DNA from 2 places in the Actinomadura monticuli genome. Region 1 is predicted to be linked to the other one. Evidence: riboswitches for the same ligand, from Rfam matches in the RefSeq annotation. Region 1 holds a riboswitch; the other holds the start of a gene.

Region 1 (3,394 bases):
TCGTGCCGTGCGCGGAGGAGGGGATCAGGCAGACGTCGCGGTGCGCCTCGCCGCGGGAGGCGTGGTAGCCGCGGATGGCGAGCAGGCCGGCCAGCTCGCCCTGCGAGCCCGCGTTCGGCTGGACGGAGACCTTCGCGTACCCGGTGATCTCGGCGAGCGCGGCCTCCAGCTCGCCGATCAGCTCGACGTACCCGGCGGCCTGGTCGACCGGGGCGAACGGGTGCAGGTCCGCGAACTGCGGCCAGGTGACCGGCTCCATCTCGGCGGTGGCGTTCAGCTTCATCGTGCAGGAGCCGAGCGGGATCATGGAGCGGTCGAGCGCGATGTCCTTGTCCTGGAGGCGGCGCAGGTAGCGCAGCATCGCGGTCTCCGAGCGGTGCGCGTGGAAGACCGGGTGGGTCAGGTAGGGGCTCTCGCGGCGCAGCGCGTCCGGGATCGCCTCCTCGGCGCCGTCGGCGGCCGCCGCGCCGAACGCCGCGAGGACGGCGGCGACGTGCCCGGGCAGCGTGGTCTCGTCGCAGGCGATCCCGACCCGGTCGGGGCCGTCCGGGCGCAGGTTGATCCCGCGCTCGCGGGCGGCGGCGACGACCTCGGCGGCGCGGCCGGGCACACGGGCGAGGACGGTGTCGAAGAACGAGCCGTGCACGACCTCGACGCCGGCGGCGCGCAGCCCCGCGGCGATCTCGGCGGCGCGGCGGTGCGCGCGCTGCGCGATCGCGGCCAGGCCCTCGGGGCCGTGGTAGACCGCGTACATGCTCGCCATCACGGCGAGGAGCACCTGGGCCGTGCAGATGTTGCTGGTGGCCTTCTCGCGGCGGATGTGCTGCTCGCGGGTCTGCAGCGCCAGCCGGTAGGCGGTGGCGCCGTCCGCGTCGACGGACACGCCGACGAGGCGCCCGGGAAGCTGCCGCTGGATGCCCTCGCCGACCGCCATGTAGCCGGCGTGCGGGCCGCCGAACCCGTAGGGGACGCCGAACCGCTGCGCGGACCCGACGGCGATGTCGGCGCCGGACTCGCCCGGCGGGCGCAGCAGCGTCAGCGCGAGCAGGTCGGCGGCCACGACCGCCTTGGCGCCGCGCTCGTGCGCCTGCGCGATGACCGGCTCCAGGTCGCGGACGGCCCCGGACGCGCCCGGGTACTGCAGCAGCACGCCGAAGAAGTCGCCGTCCGGCAGTCCGGCGGACAGGTCGGCGGTGACCACCTCGATGCCGAGCGGGATCGCGCGGGTCCGGACGACCTCGATCGTCTGCGGGAGGGCGTCGGCGTCGACCAGGAACGTGCCCGGCTCCTTGCGCTTGGACACGCGGTGGGCGAGGGCCATCGCCTCGGCGGCGGCGGTCCCCTCGTCCAGCATGGACGCGTTGGCGACGGGCAGCCCCGTCAGGTCGGCGACCACCGTCTGGAAGTTGAGCAGGGCCTCCAGGCGGCCCTGCGAGATCTCCGGCTGGTAGGGCGTGTAGGCGGTGTACCAGCCGGGGTTCTCCAGGACGTTCCGCAGGATCACGCCCGGCGTGACCGTCCCGTGGTAGCCGAGCCCGATCATGGACGTCAGCACGGTGTTGCGGGACGCCAGTTCGCGGAGCCGGTCCAGCGCGGCGGTCTCGCTCAGCGCGGGCGGCAGGTCCAGGGAGCGGGCCGTGCGGATCGCGGCGGGGACCGCGGCGTCGACCAGCGCCTCCGCGCCGGAGTAGCCGATGGCGGCCAGCATCCGGGCCTGGTCGTCCGGGCCCGGGCCGATGTGCCGGTCGGCGAACGCGGAGCGCGGATGCTGCGGCGCGGCCACGGGGGCGAAGAACTGGGCGGTCATGGAGAGCCTCCTGGCAGCTGCGGTCGCTCAGGTCCGCCGCCGGCACGGGCCGGCGGCGCGTCTCCCCCTCTGTCATCGGCACCTGAGAGCTTCACCCGCGCGGCGGGGTTTCCCCTTCGGTGAGCCGCCGCCCCCCGAGTGCGGGGACCGGCGCCTGCTTTCCAGAGGTGCCTCGCCCGAGCGGTCCTTTTGCCTGAGAGGTTCCGGGGAGGTTGCCCCTTCGGCGTCCCACGCTGGCGGCGTGGGATCTCTCCCGCCCAGGGTCGACGGCATGTCCTGGACGAAACCCTACCCAATGACCCGCCCGGTCGATCGTCCCGGCCCCCGCCGCCGGGAGCGGACACGGGGGCGTCCTTCCGGCGCCGGAACCGTACCGGCCGGTACGATGTGCTCACTCACCTGGGACAAGACGGACCTCGGGCCATGGGGGCGGAGATGGGGCTGCGAGGTGCGCGCGCGACGGGCCGGATGCCGGGACGGCACTCGACGGCGCGCGACCGGTTCTGGGACGCTGATCACGATGACGGATGGCCGGGGCGGCGGTACCGCGTGACACGGACCCACGACGGCGCGGCGCGCCCGCGGCACGGCGCCACCGCCGCCGGGGTGCCCGTCGACGAGCCCGCCCAGCCGGACCGGATCCGCCGGCCGTCCGACGCGATCAGGTTCGCGGCGTCGCTGGTGGGGCTGGCCGCGGTGATGCTGCTGGTGTCGATCGCGCAGCAGACCACGCACGGGCTGCAGACCGACATCGTGCAGGGCACCGCGCACGCGCCCCGGCTGCTGCTGACGCTGGCGACGCTCGTGTCGAGCTTCGGGGTGCTGGCGGTGCCGATCGCGTTCGCCGTCGAGCGGCTGTTCCACAAGGACGGCACCCGGGTCGCGATCGCGCTGCTGGCCGCCGTGATCGCGTTCGGCGTCACGGTGGGGCTGGACGACCTGGTGGTGCGGGCGGCGCCCGGCGGCGTCCTGGACTCGCTGATCTGGGGCGGCACCGAGACGGCGCCCGTGCACACCGACATCGCCCCGGTGATCGCGTTCGTCAGCGCGGTCGGGATGGCGGGGCGCTCCCGCTGGCAGGCCGCGACCTGGACCATGATCGGGCTGGCGGCGCTGACCGGGCTCACCGCGTCCTACGCCTCGGTCGCCGCGCTCGCGGCCACCTACTTCCTCGGCCGCGCCATCGGCCACGGCACCCTGTACGCCGTCGGGACGCCGAACCCGCGGCCGACGGGGGCGGCGGTCGTCGCGGCCCTGGAGCGGCTCGGGCCGCGGCCCGTGCGGGGCGCGCGGCTGGACGACCCCGCCGACGACGCCGAGGCCGGCCGCCGCTACGGCGTCGTCCTCGCCGGGCGTCCCGCGGGCGGCCGGGTCCCCGCCGGGCGGGGCGCGCACGGCGACTGGGACCTGGAGATCCGCGTCCTGGACCGCGACCAGCAGACCGCCGGGCTCCTCTACCGGATCTGGCGGCTGCTGCGGCTGCGCGCCACCACGACCGGGCGGACGCTGCGGTCGCTGCGCCGGTCCCTGGAGCAGGAGTCGCTGATGGCGTACGCGGTGGACGCGGCGGGCGTCCGGACGCCGCGG
Region 2 (3,394 bases), on a different contig from region 1:
GGCTGCAGCAGCGCGAAGTACACCGCCGTGTTGGCCTGCGCGCCGCTGTGCGGCTGGACGTTCGCGTGCTCGGCGCCGAACAGCGACTTGGCCCGGTCGATGGCGAGCTGCTCGGTGACGTCGACGTACTCGCAGCCGCCGTAGTAGCGCTTGCCGGGGTAGCCCTCGGCGTACTTGTTGGTCAGGACGGAGCCCTGCGCCTCCAGCACCGAGACGGGCGCGAAGTTCTCCGACGCGATCATCTCCAGCGTGGTCTGCTGGCGGCGCAGCTCCGCGGCGACGGCCTCGGCGACCTCCGGATCGGCCGTCGCGAGGGAGTCGTAGAGGCTCATGCTTCCTCGATCAGCTTCGCGTAGGCCGCCGAGTCGAGCAGGTCGCCCGGCTCGTCGGAGATCCGCACCTTGAAGATCCAGCCCTCCCCGTACGGGTCGTCGTTGATGACCTTCGGCTCGTCCACCACGGCGGCGTTGATCGCGGTGATCTCGCCGCTCACGGGGGAGTAGAGGTCGCTGACGGACTTGGTGGACTCGACCTCCCCGCAGGGCTCGCCCGCCTCGACGGCGTCGCCCTCCGAGGGCTGCAGCTCGAGGTAGACGATCTCGCCGAGCGCGTCGGCGGCGTGCGCGGTGATGCCGACGGTGACGATGCCGTCCTCACCGCCGAGGCCGGACACCCACTCGTGCTCTTCGCTGTAGCGGAGCTGCTCCGGAACGCTCACGATTCTCTCTCCTGTCATGGCGGGGGCCGGGCCGACCCCCACACCCCCGACAACTTCTCATTGATGGTGGGGGCCGACCCCCACACCCCCGGACAACCTTCTCTTAGGGCTCTTTAGGACCGCTTGTAGAACGGCAGTCCGACCACGTCCACCGGCTCGTGCCGGCCGCGGACGTCCACGGCCAGGTCCGTCTCCTCGACGCCGCTGTCGAGGTAGGCCAGGGCGATCGGCCTGCCCAGTGTGGGCGACGGGGCGCCGCTCGTCACGACCCCGCACGGCGTGCCGCCGGACGTGACGACCTGGTACCCCTTCCGGGGCGCGCGACGCCCGCGCGCGACCAGTCCCACGAGCCTACGGCCCGGCGGGGTCTGCGCCTGCGCCGCCAGGGCCGTCCTGCCCACGAAGTCACCCGGCTTGTCCAGCTTCACGACGCGGCCGAGGCCCGCCTCGAACGGCGTCGTCTCGGCGGTCAGCTCGTTGCCGTACAGCGGCATGCCCGCTTCGAGGCGCAGCGAGTCGCGCGCCGCGAGGCCCGCGGGGACGACCCCGTCCACCGCGGCGAGCGCCCGCCACAGCGGGACGGCGTCGGAGGCGTCCACGAACAGCTCGAAACCGTCCTCGCCGGTGTACCCGGTGCGGGCGACCAGCGCGTCGGCGCCCGCGACCCGCCCGGCGAGGATCGCGTAGTACTTGAGGCCGGCCACCGGGGCGTCGGTGAACCCTTCCAGGATCTCCTGCGAGCGCGGGCCCTGGAGGGCGATCAGCGCGTACGCGTCCGACCGGTCGTCGACGGCCGCCTCGAAGCCGGCGGCCCGCTCGGTCAGCGCGTCCCGGACGACGGCCGCGTTGGCGGCGTTCGCGACCACCATCCACGTCTCGTCAGCGAGCCGGTAGACGATCAGGTCGTCGAGGACGCCGCCGTCCTGCCCGCAGATCATGGTGTAGCGGGCCTTGCCGACCGGCATCGGCGACAGGTTCCCGACCAGCGCGTAGTCCAGCGCGGCGCCCGCGCCGGGCCCGGAGAGGAAGATCTCCCCCATGTGCGACAGGTCGAACAGCCCGGCGCCGGTGCGGACGGCCTCGTGCTCGGCCGTCTCGCTCTTGTAGCGCAGCGGCATCAGGTACCCGGCGAAGTCGACGATGTTCGCGCCGAGGTCCCGGTGGACGTCGTGCAGCGGGGTGGTCTTCGGATCGGCGGACATGGGTTCGGCTCCTTCGTCACGGGCGCATGTGGTCCATCGTCCCACTCGCGCACCGGGCGTCTCGGTGCCTCCCCCTCTGTCATCTGCGCCTGAGAGCTTCACCCGCCTGCCGGGCGGGCTTTCACCTTCGGCGGGGGACCCGGGTCCCCGCTTTCCAGAGGTCGCCTGGTCCGTGCGGTCCGTGGGCCTGAGAGGTTCCGGGGAGGAGTTGCTCCTTCGGCGTCCCACACCGGCTGCGTGGGACTCTCCCGCACGGGATCAACGGCTGAACCGCCAATCTAGCAGCGCCCCTGCCCGCCGACCACCCGCCGTCACCCGGGGTTGGAGGACGCCGGCGGCTGCAGCTTCCGCATGCACGTCTTCAGCGCCGCCTTCATCTTCTCCAGGTCCTTCTTGGCGGGCGTCGTCGACGGGTTCGGGCTCGGCAGCCGCACGCCCTGGTCGGTCATGCAGTCGTTGAACTTCTTGGTCACCTTCGACTCCGCGGGCGGCGTCGGCGTGCCGGTGATCCCCTTCGCGGTCGAGGTGCCGGACGGCGCCGAGGCCCCCGGCGAGGAGGGCGCCGACCCGCCCGAGTCCGTGCCGCCGTCATCGGAGCCGCCGCATCCGCCGAGCGCGAGCGTCAAGGCCAGCATCGCTACAAGTCCGCGCTTCAAGGTGAGTACCTCCAATGACGGGGTGAGAACGGCCCATGATGCGCATGTGGCCCGCCGCGCGGATAGTCAACGGCGGGTGAATGCCCGCGCCGCGCCTTAGCAGCCCACCTCAAAGCGGGGCGGCCCGCGGGCGCTGCGGGGATTCCTTGCGGGCTTCAACCGAATGCGGGCGGATCACGTACTCTTTGGTTGGTTACCGGAGATCACCCGCGGTGAGCGCGGGGGCGCGACGTGAAGGGCAAGCGGGATGGTCTACCTGGCAGGAATGCTGATCCTGTTCTTCGGCCTGCTGGTGTCCATCGCGCTCCACGAGCTCGGCCACTTCTCGTTCGCCAAGCTGTTCAAGGTGCGGACGACCCAGTTCATGGTCGGTTTCGGGCCGACGATGTGGTCCCGGCGCAAGGGCGAGACCGAGTACGGCGTCAAGTGGATCCCGCTCGGCGGCTACATCCGGATGATCGGGATGCTGCCGCCGCGCAAGGGCGACGCCCCCGGTCAGGTCCGGCAGGTCAGCACCGGGCCGTGGCAGGGCCTCATCGAGTCGGCGCGCGGCGCCGCGCTGGAGGAGATCCGCCCCGGCGACGAGGACCGCGTCTTCTACGCCAAGAAGTGGTGGCAGAAGCTGCTCATCATGTTCGGCGGGCCCGCGATGAACCTGCTGCTCTCGGTGATGTTCTTCGCGATCCTGCTGATGGGCATCGGGACCAAGCAGTCCCAGCCGGTGATCGGCGAGGTCCTCCCGTGCATGGTGCCCGCGAGCCAGTCGCAGACGACGCAGTGCCCGGCGAACGCGGCGCCGACGCCCGCCGCGCAGGCCG

What was found. Region 1 has a riboswitch for glycine ahead of gcvP (aminomethyl-transferring glycine dehydrogenase). Riboswitches for the same ligand answer to the same signal wherever they lie in the genome.
Region 2: it holds a riboswitch for glycine, as region 1 does, so the genes downstream of both, gcvT (glycine cleavage system aminomethyltransferase GcvT) here and gcvP (aminomethyl-transferring glycine dehydrogenase) in region 1, are expected to answer to the same signal.

What each region holds. Positions count from the first base shown of each region.
Region 1 covers NZ_JAXCEI010000021.1:41,912-45,305, forward strand. The annotation lists gene gcvP (aminomethyl-transferring glycine dehydrogenase) at 1-1,807, opposite strand, end outside; glycine riboswitch at 1,867-1,978, opposite strand; glycine riboswitch at 1,979-2,073, opposite strand; gene SM611_RS32900 (lysylphosphatidylglycerol synthase transmembrane domain-containing protein) at 2,357-3,394, shown strand, end outside.
Region 2 covers NZ_JAXCEI010000005.1:501,752-505,145, forward strand. The annotation lists gene glyA (serine hydroxymethyltransferase) at 1-332, opposite strand, end outside; gene gcvH (glycine cleavage system protein GcvH) at 329-718, opposite strand; gene gcvT (glycine cleavage system aminomethyltransferase GcvT) at 832-1,920, opposite strand; glycine riboswitch at 1,994-2,081, opposite strand; glycine riboswitch at 2,086-2,181, opposite strand; gene SM611_RS14245 (hypothetical protein) at 2,232-2,555, opposite strand; gene SM611_RS14250 (M50 family metallopeptidase) at 2,824-3,394, shown strand, end outside.